Regions from separate parts of the Paenibacillus sp. MB22_1 genome, predicted to be linked through region 3. Evidence: predicted binding sites of a transcription regulator. Region 3 holds the regulator's gene; each other region holds the start of a gene.
The links. Region 3 encodes Rex, which represses fermentation and respiration genes when NADH is low (regulators of the CRP and FNR family bind a similar motif). Its sites were predicted from a motif close to TTGTGAAATATTTCACAA; they were not measured.

Region 1 (4,872 bases), 110 kb from region 3:
CCGCTGGCCTTCCCATTCACCGCCCTGCAAGTAGAGCAAACCAAATTTCAACATGTCCGTTGGACGAAGCCACATGCCAAATCCGCCGGTGTGGATGCCCTGCGGATCCTGCTCCCATCGGTACGTCTCGATGCCCAGCGGGCCGAACAGATGCTCCTCGGCGAATTGGGCGACTGGCATACCGGAGGCTTGGACCAGGATCGCCGACAGCAGCTGCGACGCGCCGGAGTTGTACTCCATCCGGTCACCGGGGCGGTCAGCCATCGGCTGATCCAGCGCAAACTGAACCCAATTAGGCGAACGGGTCATCCGCGGAAAAGAGTTATGCCCGCCAAACTCCGTCCAATTCCACCCGCCCGTCATGGTTAACAGATGACGCAACGTAATCTCACGTTTTCGCTCATCCGGATCTTCCTCCAGCTGCGGATAGAAGCAGCGAATCGGAGTGTCGGGAGGCGGCAGGAGACCGCGGTCCCAGGCGATGCAGAACAGGGCGGAGAGAAAGCTCTTCGTACAGGAGTTAATTTTGGCGAGCTCGTCCACAATTTGTTCGTTCCGGTAATGTTCAAGCACCAGCCTGCCTTGGGTGTGGATTAAACAGCTTCTTAAATCAAGCGGCGCGATGGCTGCCGAAATGGAAGATAAGTTCATAACCTGGATGTCCTTTCTAATGTCGTGGTGCCCAGAGAATAATGGAGACGCCGATCAGACAAATGGCGGCGCCAAGCCAATCGTAGAGATCGGGGGTTTTCTTGTCCACCCACCAGCCCCATAACACAGCGAGCGCAATAAATACGCCGCCATACGCTGCATAAACGCGGCCAAAGTTTGGAAACTTCTGCAGTGTTGGGATGATGCCATATACGATCAAAATCAGGCTGCCAGCGATTCCGTACCATAGCGGTTTGGATTCGCGCAACCACAGCCAAACTAAATAGCCACCGCCGATTTCGGCGAGTCCGGCGACAACAAACAAGAGGATTGCGAGGAGCATGATGCAGCCCCGTCCTTTCACGTTATTTTTACCAAAGATTGTACCATGGATCCGCGAAGATGAAACCTTGATGAAGACGCTGGCGTCTTTGCACGGATGCGCTATAATCAATGTAGAGCAAATTTTCAAAATTAAACTATCAAAACTACAATTAAAGGAGTGGATCCGGATGGAACGTGTCCAATCGGAATCGCAATTCGAACAATTAATTCAAAGAGATCAGTATACGGTGATCAAATTTGATACGACCTGGTGCCCGGATTGCAAGAACCTCGACCGGTTTATCGGGGATATCATCCAGGAGCATCCGGACAAAGAGTTCTACGCGATGGATGCAGAGGAATTCCAGCCGCTGGCTGAAGCCAATGAGGTGCGAGGGATTCCCAGCCTGCTCGTCTATAAAAACGGGGAGAAAATCGCCCACCTGCACAGCAAATTCGCCAAGACGCCGGGGCAAGTCCGCGAATACTTGGAGAGCTTAGCTTAAAGCGGCAGAAGGGATGTTCTTCGCCCAACCTTAATAAGGGGATGAGGAACATGAAAATTACGTCGACTTGACTGTAGCCGGCATCGGACGATTGAGTTTCCATACGCAGGATGAGTTCTCGCTAGCCGCTCTCGGACGGATGGAGGCCGAGGTTTAAATTACGCGTTCAGGGCTGATACCCTTGGATTTGTGGTGGTAACCCGCGCATCCGCCCGAGCCAATTCCGTGATGCCATCCCACAGCACACGGCGGCTCCGCGTATCAAGTCCGGTTGTAGGTTCGTCGAGGAACAGTACCGGGCGGCAGCGGTCAAGTCGAACTTACGAGGTTTTGAGGAGGGAGCGTCAAAGATGAACAAGCTGTGACCAACAATGTGAAATTTCGCACATATAAGTGAAAAAAATCACATTAACAAAAGCCGCTTTTTTTTATAATTCAAACTGAAGAGAAAAACAGGAGGGAAACAACATGAAAATGGTCAAAGGATTGGTTGTAGCCGGGCTTGCTGCAGCACTGCTGGCAGGTTGCGGTTCGAATGACGGGAACTCGGCGGCAAACGCCAATAAACCTGCGGAGCAAACGGACGCCACCACATCGGCTTCGATCGTAAATCAAGCGGATGCGTTCGTGAATGCAGTGAGTGAGAAAGGGACTTGGATCATCGCGATTCTAAACGACTTGACGGTGGATCAAGATGTTGTTGTTGCCGGCGAATTCCACGATAAAAACGATGCGTCGAAGGACATCTACCGCAAGATCGCGTTGTATGCGCAGGATGAAGACCATAATGTTACTGCTTCTTACACCTTAACGGTTCCGAAATTGATCGTACAAAGTGAAAACCTGAGAATTCAAGGCGGTACCGTGAAAGGTGACGTATATGTAGAAGCGAACGGCTTCAACCTGTACGAAAACGCTACGATTGACGGCAACCTTTACTTCGCCAATGCCGACGTGCAAGCCAGCGCGAAAATCGACGGCAAAGTAACAGGTGCAACGGAAGTTAAATAACAGCAAAACGAAGGGCCAACCGAATGAGGTTGGCCTTGTTTTTTAGATGAAGAACGATTGGATGAAAACATAGATTCCTAAACCAATAATCGCGATACCGCTGATTTTACAGGAGACATAATAGAAATCGCTTGGTTCCGCCTCGCGCACCCATAACCCGTGTAAGGAGAGATGAAATAAGACGTTTTGCAGCTTCTCAAAGCGGAATAAGCTCCATCCGAAAAACATGAGCACATAGGAGCCGTAGTAGAGCAGCAAGCTCCCCTGTTTGCTGTGGTATTCGGGAAAGGCCGCTCGGACGATCATACTAGGACTATACAAGCCAACGTGTTCGTCGATGGGCTGGGGGACACCATTGATGTTCCATGAGATTTCAGGGACCAACTCGCCCTGATCGTCCAGCCACAACAAGATCTCGTCGTGCGCTTCCACCTGGAACCGCTCCCCTGACGGATAGATCACCTCATAGCGTGGAACCCACTGGGCTTCCAGAACGTGGACCTCATATTCCTGCCGATCGATACTTACCCGCTTTTGGCCCGGATCGTTACCGTTCATGACCACGACCTCTTGACCGTCATAGGATCGATACGTTACCGCCTGCGGCTCCTGATGGATCGGTCTGAATTTGTCCCCATGCAAGTAAAACACCGCTTCCGAAAAATAAGGCGCTGTCCAAACACTTATTCCAATAATAACGAGGAGTGCAATTAACAGCTGGGCCCGAGTCGTCCTTGTCCACCGGGTGAACCAAGGTTTTAACTCCACATTATTATCCTCCCCCCAATCAGATACTATATTTACGTCTTCTTAGGGGTGAGGTTGCGGTTTGCCCGTCCGTATGGTCTAATCGCAGTAGCTGCGTTCTGCAGCGGAAGTCTCGATCAGGAGGCGAGCGGTCATGAACCTGAACCATTTACATTTTCATATCCATTATTGCAATAGTAAGCAGCCGAATGACGGTAAGCAGCTAAGAAATCATATCCGTCGAACGCTTACGCACCACGAATTGCTGCTCGTCACCGGAGGAAAGGGCAGTATTACGTTGAACCGCAAGAAGCATCTCGTTCAAGAAGGCATGTTATTTTATATCCACGCGGGGTTACCCCATCACATTCAGATGGATGAAGCGGATCCAATCTGTTTCTATTCCGTCCACTATAGTTATGCGGGCATCCGCTTTGATGACGGGGCCTGGTCCATCGGGCAGGAAACCGAGCGCTTGCCGCTTCCGCCCATGCAGATTTTGCAGAACGGTTATTTGGTTGAGGATGCCTTTCGCCGGCTGGCGGCAGCCTGGTTCGCTAAACTGCCGGGGTATGAGCTGCTGACGAGAGCCGGGCTGGAGCAACTGCTGTATGAAATCTTGGTCCATGTGAAAAGACAAAATCAGAACCACGCGGTTGCGCTCAAAATCGAGAAAGTGATTCAGTATATGCGCGAGCATCTTGGCGAGCGGCTTACGTTGGCGGAGTTGTCGGATCTGGTGCATTTGTCCACGTATTATCTGTCGCGGGCTTTTAAACAGACGACCGGATTTACCGTCATTGAGTACTTTAACAAACTGAAGATCGATAAAGCCAAAGAGCTGATTCTAGAAAGTGATAAAAAAATCAAAGAAATCGCGTTGGAGCTCGGTTTCGCTGACGAATTCTACTTCAGTCGAATTTTTAAACGGACCGAAGGGATGAGCCCATCGGAATATTACAGCAAAATCGTCCATGGAGTTTAAGATAATGCATGGAGTAAAGCTAACCTTCGCGTTAATATTGTCCTGCAAGAATGTTCATCTTATTGTTCATCTGCGCGCGCAGGGAACAGGGGGGTTACAGAAGGAAGGCTTAAGGTTATGCCGATTTGGAAAAGAAATTTGATCGTTTGCTGGTTCGGCATGTTTGTGACAGGCGTGGGCATGAGCCAGCTTGCACCAATCCTGCCGCTTTACATCAAGGAGCTGGGAGTGGATCAGGCCGATGCGGTGTCCCGGTATTCGGGACTGGCCTTTGGCATCACGTTTATCGTCTCGGCGATTTTCTCGCCGATTTGGGGGCTTGCGGCTGATAAATTTGGCCGGAAACCGATGCTCTTACGGGCCAGCCTGGGGATGGCGATTATCATTGGGTGCATGGGGTTTGTCACCAATGTCCACATGCTGATCGCCCTTCGGTTCCTGCAAGGCATCATTACCGGCTACAGCACCGCTTGCACGACGCTGATTGCGACGCAAACGGACAAGGAGCACGCCGGCTGGGCACTAGGGCTCTTGTCTACGTCCAATATCGCCGGCTCGCTGCTAGGTCCAACGATCGGTGGATTTATCGCTGAACACGCCGGGCTTCAAGAGACCTTTTTCTTAACTGGCGGACTGATGCTGATCGCC
Region 2 (4,872 bases), on a different contig from region 3:
TTACTTCGTTCGACGAGGTGTATGAAGCGAAGGACGATTTTCCTTCCGTTTATGAGGAGATTGCCTCCAGACTGTTAGCGCGGGCTGAAGCAGGGCGACAGGGAGAGAATATCGTATACGCTGTTCCTGGGCATCCGCTGGTTGCCGAAGCGACGGTGAAGCTGTTGCGGGAACGCTGTCCGGAGCATGGAATCTCGCTCGATATCATCGGCGGGGAGAGCTTCCTGGACGAGGCCTTCGTTCGTCTGGGCTTCGATCCGATCGAAGGGTTCCTCCTGTTAGACGCCTCGGAGGTCCGGGGGGAAGCGATCGATCCGAGACGGCATACGTTAATAGGGCAAGTTTATGACCAGATCACTGCTTCGGAAGTCAAGCTGGGGTTAATGGAGCTGCTGCCTGACGATTATCCGGTCGTTGTGGGACATGCCCTTGGGGTGGCGGGACAGGAGCGGATCGAGCGGGTTCCGCTGTTTGAACTGGATCGTATGACCGGCTACGGGAACCTGTCTCTGGTCTATGTGCCGGCCAGCGAGGACGATACGCTTCGCAACCGCAGCTTCCAGCGGCTTCATGAGATCGTGTCGATTTTGCGCAGTCCGGGTGGATGTCCGTGGGATCGCGAGCAGACGCATGAATCGATTCGCAAAAATCTCATCGAAGAAACCTACGAGGTGCTGGAGACGATCGACGACGACGATCCCGACCACATGCGTGAGGAGCTTGGCGATCTGCTGCTGCAAATCATGCTCCATTCCCAGATGGAGGAGGAGACCGGCACTTTTACGGTGTATGATGTCATCCAGGAGCTGAATGAGAAGCTGATTTACCGCCATCCGCATGTCTTCGGCAATTTGAGTGCGGAGGATGCCGAGGCGGCGCTGAACAACTGGGAAGCGATGAAGGCCGAGGAGAAGAAACGCAAAGGCATCCAGCCGGAGCGCCAATCGGTCATCAGCGGGGTGCCGCGTGATTTGCCGGCATTGATGAAGGCATACAAGCTCCAGAAGAAGGCGGCCAAGGCCGGATTCGATTGGGAGGATATCGACGGGGTTTGGTCCAAGCTGGAGGAGGAGATCCGCGAGCTGAAGGAAGCCGTCGCGCAAAAGCAAGATCCTGAGTCGCAGGAGCTGGAGCTGGGCGACGTGCTGTTCTCGGTGGTGAATGCTGCCCGGTACATCGGAGTTGATCCGGAGCAAGCCCTCTCGCGGACGATCCGCAAATTTACGGAGCGGTTCCATTATGTCGAGGAACGGCTTCGCGAACAGGGCAAAACACCTGGCGACAGCACATTAGCCGAAATGGACGCCTTATGGGACGAAGCTAAGTCGAAAGAACGGGAATGATGGGAGAAAAGGACTAAATTTCAGTTTTTTTGAGAAAAAAACAAAAAAAGTTCCTAAGAGTGCAGGATTTTTCAAATCAAGCAAGAATACTCATACAAAGATAACCATCTGGCGCTGGGTAGGCTTGAAGGCAGGCCTGAAGCCTATAGTGCCAAGGTATCACCTATTTCTTTAATTATTGGGAGGCATTATTAATGAACAAAACAGATCTGATCAACAACATTTCCAGCAAAAGCGGTTTGACGAAAAAAGACGTTGAATCCGTATTGAATGGTTTTCTCGGCGAAATTACCGATGCACTTGCTAGCGGCGACAAAGTTCAACTGATCGGCTTCGGTACATTCGAAACTCGCAAACGCTCCGGTCGTACGGGCCGCAACCCGCAAACCGGCAAAACAATCGAAATCCCAGCTTCCACAGTTCCGGCATTCAAAGCGGGCAACAAACTTAAAGAAGCTGTAAAATAATGCGTCTCGATAAATTCCTGAAGGTATCGCGGCTGATCAAGCGGCGCACCGTGGCGAAGGACGTCTCCGAACAAGGCAGAGTTCTGATCAACGGGCGCGAATCCAAACCGAGCAGTACGGTGAAGGTGGGCGACGAAATTACGGTTCAATTCGGCCAGAAGCTGGTGACCGTGCGCGTCGAACGTCTGGTCGAAACGACTCGTAAGGATGAAGCTGCTTCGATGTATACCTTAATCAAGGAAGAGCCCATCGCAAAAGAGACCGGTCTGGACTGGTCCTGACATAGTGACGCTCAGAGCATGTTCCGTTTCTTCGGGGCATGCTCTTTTTTAACCTCATGAGGTGTAAAAAATATCCTAGCCAAACTGTGAATTCATGATAATATAGTAAATACACTTACTAATGTTTTCGATAAGCACACATCTGCTTCTTAGAGAACACCTCTGAATCAACCTCATGTTTAAATCATCGACGCTGCACATGCGGCACACCTCTACGAAATGAAATCGCGCCTAACGATCAAGCAACTTTCATACTAACGATCGAACAACCAAACGAAGCAGGAAATGAAGAAACAGGCAACAACAAACCAACTAGAGCAGCAGATCCTATCGTCGCTCAGGCTGCAGCTCACTATTCAGAAACCGGGGTGATCCAATCAACGAAGATAATTTAAAACGCTTACAAAGTGAAAATATTCACAACTATTTCGTTCATCATTTTTCACGACAGCCATAGGGTATACCAAGGTCCATAATCCAGTCTATCCAAAGGATGATTGCCTGATGAAACAGCTCGTGCACAAGCTCTATGCGCGGGGAGAGCTCTCCAAGGAGGAGCTCGTCGATCTACTGGAGCATATGGATGTCGAAACGCGCAAGGAGCTCTTCCGATTGGCCCGTCTAAGGCGGGAGCAGGCTTACGGGGACAAGGTGTATATGCGCGGTTTGATTGAATTTTCAAGCTACTGCCGGCGGAACTGCTTGTATTGCGGACTGCGGGCCGGGAATCGCGAAGCGGAGCGTTATCGGCTCAGCCCGGAGGAGATTCTCGAATGCTGCCGGGAAGGATACGAGCTGGGCTTCCGCACGTTTGTGCTCCAAAGCGGGGAGGATCCCTGGTATACGGCCGATCTGCTGGCTGCCTTAATCCGGGAGATCAAAGCGGAGTTTCCGGATGCGGCCATCACCTTATCCATCGGCGAGCGGGAGGCGGAAACCTACCGATGGCTGTATGAAGCGGGGGCGGATCGCTTTTTGATGCGTCATGAAACCGCTTCCCGAAGATTGTACGAGGCGCTGCATCCTTCAATGTCCTTTGATCACCGGCGCCAATGTTTGGAGACGCTGCAGTCGATCGGCTATCAAGTTGGTGCAGGCTTTATGGTCGGGTTGCCCGGCCAGACCGCGGAGGATTTAGCGGAGGACTTGAACTATCTCCAAACGCTAAACCCAGACATGATTGGCATTGGCCCGTTTATTCCCCATGATCAGACCCCGCTTGGCAATGCGAAGGCCGGATCGCTGGAGGATACACTGGTTATGGTCGCGCTGGCCCGCCTGTTCCTTCCCGAAGCCTTAATTCCCGCGACAACCGCGCTTGGTACGTTACACCCGGAAGGAAGGGAGTTGGCGCTGAAGGCCGGGGCCAATGTGGTCATGCCCAATCTGTCACCCGTTGCCGTCCGCAAGAAATACGCTTTGTACAACAACAAAATCTGCACGGGTGATGAATCCGCCCAGTGCAGGCATTGCCTTGAGCTCCGGATTGAAGCCGCGGGCTTTTCCGTAGATATGGGAAGGGGGGACAGCCTGAAGGCGCTGGCAAGCCGCCGTCATGCTTAGTCATCGTTGCACAGAAGTCGGTTGAGTCAAGAGATGAGGCATTTTTATTTCGTTATTATTCGTGAATTATTTCACAAAAAACGTAGAGGAGACATGGCGAATGAGCATATTGACCAAAACCAATGACCTTGGCTTTTTTGAAATTCGGCTGGAATCTATCGGCGGGCTCGGCGCCAACCTGGCCGGGAAGATGCTGGCGGAATCCGGGGTGCTTGGGCTCGGCCTAAATGGAGCAAGCTTCTCGTCTTATGGTTCGGAGAAGAAGGGCTCCCCGGTGAAGAGCTTTATCCGCTTTTGCGAGCCGGACGTGGAGATCCATGACCACAGTCCAATCGAGGAACCCCACGTCATCGGCGTGTTCCACGAAGCGTTGCACAAAACGGTAAATGTCCTAAGCGGCTTGAAGCCGGACGGAATCGTATTGGTGAACTCAACCCGCGATTTTGAGGAAATTCGGCGCGACCTGATGTTCCCTTACGGGACGCTCGCTGTGGTGGACGCGATGGGGATTGCCATTGACGAGCATACGAAGGTGAACACCTCGATGCTGGGGGCGTTGTTCCGGATATGCGATTTTTTGGATCCAGATTCGATGCGCGAAGTGATTCAGCATACATTCCAGAAAAAATACCCGCACTTGGTGGAGCCCAATCTGCGTACGTTCGACCGGGGGTATCATGAGGTGCGCTTCCAGACGATCCCGGCTCCCGAGGGGGTACAAGGGATACAATTCGAACGGCCGCAGCCGCTGCTCGGCTATAAGACGCAGGCGCCGGGCGGCATTATCCGGGCGCAGGGCAACAGCCTGCTGAAGGATTTGAGCGGCTCCCGGCAGGGTTTTGTGCCGGAGCTGGATACGGACAGCTGCATCCATTGTGCTAACTGCGACTCGGTTTGTCCCGATCTTTGCTTCGTGTGGGAAGCTGGGGAGGACAAGAAGGGGCGCCCGCAAATGTTCTTGAGCGGAATCGACTACCAATATTGCAAAGGTTGCCTGAAATGCGTGGAAATCTGCCCAACGGGGGCGCTTAGCATGCGTCGGGAGGAACCCGGATATGCCGACAGCCACCGCGTCGCTCACGTCTTTCAGTAGAGGTTTTTTTCCAAGGTCAAGGTATTTTGAACTCGCAGAAGAGCCTAAAGGAGGACTTTATCGATGTCTATAACCGAAGAGAAAATCACGAAAATGACGCTGGCGGAACAAACGACGGCCTTCGA
Region 3 (4,872 bases):
ATCAGTACGAGAATAAAGCCAAGCGCGGCTTCAATCATCCATTTACGCATTTGGCCATACCCCCATCCGTTCCGGCGAACGAGGCAAAATGATAAATTTGCTGTATTGTCCGTCCGTTAAGGTGATATACACGTTCTTCTCATCCATCTCTGCCGTAGCTTTCAGCTTGCTGTTTTCTTGCTCCATCTGTTTCAATGCAGCTGTAATTTGTGTATATTGCTTATTTTCCATAGCCTGAGCAACGGTAAACATGGCGTTTTCCCACAGCTGGTCAAGTTCCGGCGAAGAATGATCCTCGATATCCAGCTTCAAAGTTCGGCTACCGATTTGCTTCTCCCCGTTCTTCTCAATTTGACGCACCAGAGCACCAAGATCCGTCCCCGGCTTTAAATTCAGCTTAAGCTCCAGCTCGTCCGCTTTCACGTTCATATCGACATGATTTACTCCATCTACACTCTTCACAATATTCTCCAGCGGACGCTCAATCGCCCACTGCCGATATAGGAACCATCCACCAAATAATACAAGGGCGGAAATAGCAATGCTTGCAGCAATTGGTCCAATACGCAGTTTCACGTGATGCCCCCCTTATCTATATAAACTATCAACTCTGTGATATATATTCCCGTATATCAAAACTACAAATATGAGTATATCACATCGTATATCAAATTTCGAAGAAAAGTGTGAAGATATTTAAAAATGAACGCTAGTAGTTCTACCCCGAAATGCTACTTTTTCTCAAGCCAAAAAATAAAACGGTTCCGCGATTCAGGCTCTTCGCCTAAACAACGAAACCGTTTATTTATGATTGATCCATAGCCCCCCTGTCAGCGGTTCGGCAGGGTGAACACTTCCGGCAAAGCTTCGCCGGTCGTGAAACTGAAAAACCGATAATAATGGTGGTCCTTCTCTTTATAGAACAGCTGCCACACCAATTGGTTATTGTATATGCCTGGCAGCAGCCGAACCACCCGGATCCCCGGCAACGATTGTTTGATGATCTCACGCATTTGGCTCTCGGACTTGCCATCGGACAGCAAGCGTACCTCTGGATCATGTCCTTCCCTTAACCAGACCATCATTTGGCGGCCGGATGCATCCTCCCCTTGCACGACCCAGGTAACTTCATCCCATACCGACTTCCAAACCTTGTCGCCCCGGACGAGATCCGTCTCCTGCTTCGCCTGCTGGATAGCGGCTCTTTCGGCTTTCCACGTATCCTCATGAATGTATAGATAAAACCGGTGGAGACCCAGGAGCACGATCAACAGAATCACGAGGGACAGCAGGATCCATTTCGTTCGCTTCCTCAAGCTACTCTTCCTTTCCCTTCCTAAGCAAGCAGCCTCCTTCAGGAAACCGCGCGCCGCTCATTATCGTGCCAACAGTCCCTCAAACGCCGCTTGCGCCTCGTAGCGGATGCGTTCTTCATCCAGTGTCAGACAAGCACCGTGCTTGACTACCTGCTTACCGTTGACCCAGACATGCTCTACATCTTTGGCGCCAGCGGAATAAACGGTATGGGAGATATAATCCGTTCTCGGCAGGAAATGGGCTTGCTCCGTATTTAAGGCGATGATATCCGCCTTCATGCCAGCAGCCAGCTTGCCTGTATTTTGCAAGAAGACCGATTTCGCGCCGTATTCCGTCCCCATTTTCAGAGCTTCCAGCGCAGGAACCGCCGTTGGATCGCCGGATACGCCTTTATGAATCAGCGCAGCCAAACGAATCTCCTCCAGCATATCCAGGTTATTATTGCTCGCCGGACCGTCAGTACCCAGCGATACAACTACGCCCTTCTTCAGGAGTTCCGGTACGCGGGCGACCCCGCTGGCCAGCTTCAGGTTACTGCCTGGGTTATGCGAGATGGTAACGCCGTGCGCTGCCAAGATGTCGATTTCCTCGTCCGTCAAATGCACAGCGTGGGCAAGCAGGGTCGGGCGGGAGAACATCCCCAGCTTCAGCAAATGTTCTACCGGGCGGACGCCGTAATCGTTAACGTTCTGCTCTACCTCGGCGCGCGTCTCCGACATATGCGTGTGCATCGGCAAATCGAGATCATGGGCAGCTTGCACAAATTTCTCGATAAAGGCTGGCGGGCAGGTGTATGGTGCATGCGGCGACATCATCGTGGTGATGCGGCCTTCTGCCTTGCCGTGCCAGTTCTGAGCAAACGCGATCGCTTCTTTGAGCTTCTGATCTTGCTCTTCCGGGGAGCACAACCCGATGGCCCCGCGCATCAACACGGCGCGAATACCCGATTCCTCCACGACTTTGGCCACTTCGTCCATGTGATCGTACATATCCAGGAACGTCGTCGTCCCGCCCTTGAGCATTTCCAACACAGATAACGCCGTACCGGCATACACATCCGCCGCAGTAAATTTGGCTTCCATCGGCCACATTTTCTCCTGCAGCCAGGTTTGCAGCACCATATCATCCCCATAGCCGCGCAGCAGCGACATCGCCGCATGGCCATGGGTATTGATCAGGCCCGGCAGGAACAACAACCCTTTGCCGTCCAACGTTTCGGCGCCTTCCACGCCTTCCGGGCGCTCTTCGCCAATATAGCTGATCGTATCGCCCTCAACGAGCATATATCCGTGAATTACAGGACGGTCCGCATTTAAGACGGCAAACGTCCCGTTCTTAATTAACCATTTACGACTCATACGTTGCTTGTTTCCTTTCCGTCTTCCAAGTAGTAAGCCAAGCTCAGCAAATCAGTAGTGAAGTCAGCCGCATGGATCCGAACTTCCGGCGGAACCTTCAGAATCGTTGGCGCGAAGTTCAGAATCGCACCGATTCCGGCGGCAACCAGCTCATCCGCTACGCGTTGCGCCTCCGTATCCGGCACGGTGATGATGCCGATGCGGATATTTTTCGCCCGGACGGTTTCCGCCAGCTCTTCGATCGGCTGAATCGTGATGTTGTTGATCTGCTTGCCGATCTTAGCCGGTGAAGCGTCGAACACCGCAACAATCTTCATATTATCCTTCAAATACGCATTATAATTCGAAAGGGCTTGCCCCAGATTCCCGGCACCCACCAGCGCGACGTTAATCTGTTGGTCCAGATTGAGAATTTGTTGAATTTTTTCAATCAAATAAGCGACATCGTAGCCGATCCCCTTCCGGCCAAAATCGCCGAAATAAGCCAAATCCTTACGGATTTGCGCCGGATTGAGATCCAGCTTCTGTCCGAGCTCCTGGGAGGACACCGTTGGCACCTCCCGTCGGCTGAGTTCATTTAAGAAACGCAGGTAAACCGGCAGTCTGCGGACGACAGCGTCCGAAATTTTATCTGACTTCATGCTTGTTCCCCCTATTCTTCAATGCGATCTATGAAGCGGCTTAGGCTTCGGGATTTAACCATTCCGAGATGCGCGGAACCATCTGAGTTAATGGCATATGCTCCATCTTCGGTCCGGGCAAAGAGTATAAGAAATATTTTCCATAATAAGATTCCAGGATCCGGGTATCATAAACGATCACGATGCCGCGGTCCTGCGACGAGCGGACAAGTCGTCCGAATCCTTGCTTAAAGCGGATAACCGCTTGCGGGACGGACAGTTTCATGAATGGATTCTTCTTCTCCCGCTGCAGGCGTTCGCTCTTCGCTTCCATCAGCGGGTGGTTTGGCGGCTGGAACGGCAAGCGTACGATCGCTAAACTGGTCAGCGCCTCGCCAGGAATATCCACCCCTTCCCAAAAGCTGCTTGTCCCGAGCAGCACCGATGCGCTGTTCCCTTGGAACCGCCGGGTCAGTTTGGTGCGGCTGCCGCTGTCCATCCCTTGTCCGATCACCGTGATTCCCTCCGCTGCGAGCAGTTCCTTCAGCGGGTCATACACCTGCCTGAGCATCCGATAGGATGTAAACAGCACCAGCATGCGACCTTGCGTCGCCACCGCGGCATCCGCCAGCGATTGCACCAGCGTATGAATGAAATGGTCATCCCCCACGCTGCCCTTCACACTTGGAAAATCGCGCGGGATCACCAGCAACGCCTGATCGCGGTAGTTAAACGGCGAGGGCAGCATCGCTGTGATCAACCGATCCTCTTCCGCCGCCTCAGTCAAGCCAAGCTGCTCGATCATATATTGGAACGATTTATCCACCGATAAAGTCGCGGACGTCATTACGACGCTCTTCTTCCGGTCGAAGAAAAATTGCTTCAATTGAGCGCTGACGTCAATCGGCACCGCATACATTTGGAGCGACCGGCTACGGAAGTTCCCGTTCGCCTCCATCCAATAGACGGTGTCCTCGCTCTCCAGCTTCATGAAGAAGCGCAGCGCTTCCCGTTCCCCGGCTAAATCTTTAAACAAGCCGCTGATATCGGTGATCAGGCTCTCCGCTGCATAATCGTCCTGCTCTTCTCGGATTTCGGACAGGAGGCGCTCCCCTTTCCGAAGCACGTCGCCAAGACCTACGTAAATTTGATTTTCGAGCGCGGTCAGCGTCTCCCAATCCTTTGGTTTTCGATTCGGCAACAGCCGGTACACGAATTGCCCGGGATCGCCAGGGGCGGCGTCGCTGCGGTCAGGCATCAAGCTGAACAGCAGCTCGCTGAGCTTGTCCCAGCTCTCCTTCACGTCCACCAGCGTTGGATAGATTCCGTCGATGACTGAGCACCATTCTGAGGCTTTCTCCGCGCCCGACGCTTCAAGCGAGCTGCGAAGGTTGGCCAGCTGCCCCGTCTTGCTGTCTTTAAATAACCGGGTCAGCGTATGCACGACCGTAAAATACTTCATATGAATCCCCAAATGCTTGCCGGCCACATCCTCTAAATGATGCGCTTCATCGATAACCAGCCGCTCGTAACCCGGCAGCAGCTGATGCCCCGCCTGGATGTCCGTAAACAGCTTA
Region 4 (4,872 bases), 1.0 Mb from region 3:
ATCTGCGGCGTAATCATTCCGCGGAAGAACAATTTCCCCTCTTCGTCCCGTTCCTCGGCAAACCCGTTCCACATTAAGTGCTCAAACGTTTCGCCCAGCTGCGGCTGATTCCGTACGTCCCGCATCGCTTGCAGCACCTCGCGGCGCGTCACCGACGAGACCAGCTTCCGGTTGCGGTCCACGACAGGCAAGAAGTCGATCCCTTCCCAGACCATGATTTGCGCTGCCGAAGCGAGCGATGTCTGCAGGCCAACGGTGATCGGATGGCGGGTCATGCATTTCTCAATCGGCTGGTCGCCGCTCAGCTCTTCGACGTTCTTCCGGCTGACGATCCCGATGACCCGGTTCCACTCGTCCACCACCGGAAAATGCTGCTGCCCCGTCTCTAAAGACAACTGATCAAAATCGGAAATGTTGCTGGTCGCCTTCAGCATGCTCACCCGCGGTTTGCGGCTGACGATGTCTTCCACCAGCATGATTTTTTTCTTAATCAAACGGTCAAATAACGCCCGGTTAATCATCGATGCGACGGTAAACGTGTCGTGACGCGAGGAGATGATCGGCAATGCCAGCTTGTCCGCCAGCGTCTTCACCTCGCGGCTCGTCCCGAACCCCCCGGTGATCAATACCCCGGCGCCTTGCTCCAGGGCAAGTGAATGGGCATTATCGCGGTTCCCGATGATCAGCAGGCTGCCGGCGTCAATGTATCTGGCCATGGCATCGATTTTCATCGCGCCAATGACATACTTGTTCAGCGTTTTGTTCAATCCTTCTCCGCCGCCCAGCACATGACCTTCGACGATCTCAACCACATCGCCAAAGGTGAGCTGGTCCGAGATGTTGCGCGGCTTCTTCTCCACGCGAACCGTGCCGATCCGTTCCTTCGTAATGACGATCCCGAGATTCTCCGCTTCCTTCACCGCCCGGTAGGCGGTACCTTCACTTACCCCCAGCGCTTTGGCCAGCTTGCGCACGGAGATTTTCGTTCCAATCTTGAGTCCTTCGATATGTTGGAGCAGCTGTTCGTGTTTTGTTACGCTTTCTTCCGGTCCCTCCAACTGTTATACCCCCTGCCCGAATCTGTACTATTCTGTATTCATTATACACATTCAGGCGTAGGTCATCCAGAAGGCGGCAAGAACAATAACAGAATAGACAATTTCCAGCATGCCGGACTGCTTGGCGGTAATCCCCGTCCGCGGGAACCAGACCGCTCTAGCCAGCAGGATCAATGCGGCGATCCACAGCGCCGGAGAGAGCAGCCATACGGCCAAGATCATCAGCATAACGTGGTAGGCTACGGAGTAGCAATAGAATCGCTTATTATTCCGTTCGCGGATGATGGTTTTCACGTAAAAAGCGGTCCCTACAAAATACAACGTGCTGATCAGGAACAGTTCCGTGGCGAGCCGAAGATCGGTTCCTCCTCCAAGCTGATACGAGATAAACACCATCAAGCTGAATTGCACGATCGCCGCGATGTCGTTCAGCAGAGCGCGTTCGCGCTTCTGCTTGGCATAGAAGGCATTCACCCCAAACAGCGGCACGAACAGGAGAGCCAACTTCAGCACCTCGGGGCGAAGCAGGACCAAAGTGAGCGCCGCAGGGACCAGCAACGCACCGTAGAGCAGCAAAGGCTTGCGGTATCGGTCGGCTTTGGCTTTGGTCTTGGCTTTTCCCCTCCGAATCCATTGCAGCAAAGGAAACATAAACAGATAAATGAGAAGCCAGCACACAAACAACAAACCGTGGATCGCCCCGGGGGTAGAGGCGAGCATGCCAAACAGAAACGGAACGATCAGCATGGCCCAGGCTCCATGTTGATTCGGGATGTAATCTCGGACGCGCATGTTATCGGTTCCTCCTTCTAATCGTGAGCCATCAAATTCAAATTACGCACATTATAATCGTCCGGCATCGGCACCCAAGTGACAGAAATCACTTGATTCATGGCAGCTTCCGGACAAATCCGCCGAGAAATTTTTGACGGTTTCGCATCTTGTGACTGATATCACAATCCCGCTCAAGTCCGTTGCTATAATGGGGGCGAATCGTTAAATTCTAAACATTTAGGAGGACTTCCCATGAGTCAATTCAAAGCTACTGTCAACGCCACCGAATATCCGCCGCAGCTCAAGCATAAGACCATTTTTGCAACCTTTAATTCCCTGGAGCCGGGGGAAGCGATGCTGCTGATTAACGACCATGACCCGGTACCGCTCCGGTTTCAGTTCGAGGCCATGCATCCCGGCGGTTTCACTTGGGAGTACATTGAGCAGGGGCCAGAGATGTTCCAGGTGAAAATCGGCAAAAACTAAGCAGGGGGAATGCCCTATGGCAACGATTACGGTTGTCGATGAGAAAACAATTAAGATTGCCGTCGAGCTCGAGGATGCGTTACGGATGATTGAGGAAGCGGAAAGCAATCTGGAACGCTATGCCAGCGAGATCCTCACCATCGCGGAAAAAATGCCGGAATTCCAATACACCTATTTCTGTTTCTATGCCTACGATACTTCCGCTTTGTTTGAAAAAATGCTGGGGATCGATCCAAAGCAGTATTTGTCCTTCTCGCTGGATGCGCCGGACTCGTTCTTCTATACGCTGTACGGCGGCATGAAGGGACTCAGCGGTGCAGCTCGGCTCTGCCAAGCATTTGCCGCCGAACGGACGGACGTGGAGGTGAATCCATAAATGGCAAACCAGATCGTTGAACTCGACGTTCGGCCGATTCTTCGCCGCGGCGAAGAGCCGTTCAGCGTTATTATGGACACGGTTGGGAAGCTGCAGGAGGGTGACAGCCTTGTTCTGCACGCCACAATGAAGCCCGTCCCGCTCCTGAAGGTGCTTGAAGGTAAGGGCTACCGTCATGAATGCGAACAACTGGCAGCGGATCATTGGAAGGTGACATTTGAACCGATTCAAGCTTAGGTTTTTGCAGAAATCGGGTAGGAGGCTACCCATTAATTGGGCAGCCGACCTCCCACACCACCGTACGTACCGTTCGGTATACGGCGGTTCCATTAGGAATGCGCAGTAACTTGTCGATAATAATCAGAAAAGAAAAGGAATCCGAGGTTCTTCAGCCTATTGTTACCGAGGGACTTCGAGAGGATTGGGCTATTGGAGATTCTCCAATAGCCCTTTCTTGTGTTTGCGTATTCCCACGCCTTCTGTTCATGAATTCCGAGCGATATAAGCCTTTCGAGTTTCGTCCTCACTCGTTTCCATTGCTTCCAGAAGACCATTCGGATACGCCTTCTCATCCATTTATCAGTGGTTTGGAGTAGTTGTTTCATGTCAGCAAGCTTGAAATAATTTACCCATCCCATGATGTAACGCCTAAGCTTCAGCGCCCGGTCGGTGTTGCCCATTCCGTTGCTTCTCGACGTTAGCTCTTTCACTTTAGCTTTCATCTTGGATACGGATTTGGGATGGATTCTGACCCGCGTTTCCCCTTTGCTCTGGTAGAATGAGAAGCCAAGAAATTTAACTTTTGTCGCATCGTCCACGATCGTTTTCTCCCGGTTTACCTTGAGAAACAACTTCTTCTCGATGTAAGGGAGAATTTTCGTCAGGGTACGCTCCGCACTCCTCCTGCTCCGGCAGAATATGAGCATATCGTCTGCGTATCGCACGAATCGATGTCCTCTTGCTTCCAGTTCCTTGTCCAATTCATTCAGCATGATATTGCTGAGAATCGGACTTAGGTTCCCTCCCTGCGGTACGCCGATTTCCGTGTCCTCAAACTTATGCTTCACGACGACTCCCGCCCGGAGATACTTATGGATGAGCGAGATCACTCGTCCGTCTTTGATCGTTCTTGAAAGCACCTCGATGAGCTTGCTTTGGTTGACGGTGTCAAAGTATTTCTCCAAGTCCATATCCACCACGTAACGATATCCCTCTTGCACGTATTGTTGGCTTCGTTTCATCGCGTGGTGTGCGCTCCGTTTGGGTCGGAATCCGTAGCTGTTGTCTGAAAACTGCCTCTCATAAATTGGCGTAAGCACTTGGGCGATTGCCTGCTGGATGACTCGGTCAACCACTGTTGGAATGCCAAGGTTTCTCTTCTTTCCGTTCTCTTTGGGAATCTCTACCCTTCGAACGGGATTCGGGCGGTACTTGCCGCCCAAGATCAGTTGCTTGATGGTCTCGCCGTTGTCTCTGAGATATTGTAGAAGTTCATCTACTCCCATCCCGTCGATTCCGTGCGATCCCTTGTTCGCTTTGACTCTCTTGAATGCTTCGTTCAAGTTGTCCCTGCTAACGATTTTCTCAAGCAACCGGTCCTTCGACTCGGTTGCGTTGGTGTCGTCGGTTTCGGTTATCCTCGCAGGACTGTGCACTCCCGCATATCCTTCGTGTTCCGCACTATTCTTTTGCAGAGAGTCTTCCGTTAGAAGTTGGCTGCCCTTGGCTCCTGTTTCGGTAACTTTCATTGACTTCACCTCCTAAGGTTCAGCCCTTCCCTCGAACCGTCGACTGTTCGCGGTACTATGGCGTCTGCTGACTTCTCATGATAAATCTTGTTTCAACCGTGATTCGAAGTGCATCTCCTCACGTCCATGAGACCTCCCACGGTAAGACGATTCACTTTCCTTCCATATACCCACATCATTTACATTGGTACGTCCGTGTAGTTAATTGGACTTCGTCTTGTTTAGCAGACTCATCCCGTATCCTATGCCTGATGATGTTCGTGTTCCTTGGGCCGGAAGTTTGCCTCCAGCTTCCTTTGGATTCCACCTCGCGGTGGACACCCTTGCTCTTGGCTAGTGGTTGGTAACTACAAACCCCCACAGTGGACTTTCACCACCTAGTTAATCGCCATGCGTGGCACACCAAGAAAAGGAGGCCGCTCGGCCTCCT

Region 1: a site for Rex is predicted at 1,853-1,870, ahead of ACL02P_RS05520 (polymer-forming cytoskeletal protein). Genes of this name have one in related genera too.
Region 2: a site for Rex is predicted at 2,497-2,514, ahead of hydE ([FeFe] hydrogenase H-cluster radical SAM maturase HydE). Genes of this name have one in related genera too.
Region 4: a site for Rex is predicted at 2,000-2,017, ahead of ACL02P_RS10055 (DUF2249 domain-containing protein). Genes of this name have one in related genera too.

What each region holds. Positions count from the first base shown of each region.
Region 1 covers NZ_JBLADV010000001.1:1,192,415-1,197,286, forward strand. The annotation lists gene ACL02P_RS05505 (serine hydrolase domain-containing protein) at 1-651, opposite strand, end outside; gene ACL02P_RS05510 (YnfA family protein) at 668-994, opposite strand; gene ACL02P_RS05515 (thioredoxin family protein) at 1,164-1,481, shown strand; gene ACL02P_RS05520 (polymer-forming cytoskeletal protein) at 1,950-2,492, shown strand; gene ACL02P_RS05525 (hypothetical protein) at 2,535-3,260, opposite strand; gene ACL02P_RS05530 (helix-turn-helix transcriptional regulator) at 3,394-4,224, shown strand; gene ACL02P_RS05535 (multidrug efflux MFS transporter) at 4,342-4,872, shown strand, end outside.
Region 2 covers NZ_JBLADV010000002.1:1,262,376-1,267,247, reverse strand. The annotation lists gene mazG (nucleoside triphosphate pyrophosphohydrolase) at 1-1,343, shown strand, start outside; gene ACL02P_RS17735 (HU family DNA-binding protein) at 1,538-1,810, shown strand; gene ACL02P_RS17730 (RNA-binding S4 domain-containing protein) at 1,810-2,091, shown strand; gene hydE ([FeFe] hydrogenase H-cluster radical SAM maturase HydE) at 2,596-3,654, shown strand; gene ACL02P_RS17720 (2-oxoacid:acceptor oxidoreductase family protein) at 3,755-4,747, shown strand; gene ACL02P_RS17715 (thiamine pyrophosphate-dependent enzyme) at 4,811-4,872, shown strand, end outside.
Region 3 covers NZ_JBLADV010000001.1:1,079,879-1,084,750, reverse strand. The annotation lists gene ACL02P_RS04995 (AAA family ATPase) at 1-50, opposite strand, end outside; gene ACL02P_RS04990 (hypothetical protein) at 43-576, opposite strand; gene ACL02P_RS04985 (DUF5590 domain-containing protein) at 831-1,316, opposite strand; gene ACL02P_RS04980 (amidohydrolase) at 1,377-2,675, opposite strand; gene ACL02P_RS04975 (redox-sensing transcriptional repressor Rex) at 2,672-3,316, opposite strand; gene dinG (ATP-dependent DNA helicase DinG) at 3,357-4,872, opposite strand, start outside.
Region 4 covers NZ_JBLADV010000001.1:2,126,583-2,131,454, forward strand. The annotation lists gene ACL02P_RS10045 (DRTGG domain-containing protein) at 1-1,058, opposite strand, end outside; gene ACL02P_RS10050 (YwiC-like family protein) at 1,110-1,850, opposite strand; gene ACL02P_RS10055 (DUF2249 domain-containing protein) at 2,085-2,318, shown strand; gene ACL02P_RS10060 (hypothetical protein) at 2,335-2,694, shown strand; gene ACL02P_RS10065 (DUF2249 domain-containing protein) at 2,695-2,931, shown strand; gene ltrA (group II intron reverse transcriptase/maturase) at 3,024-4,442, opposite strand.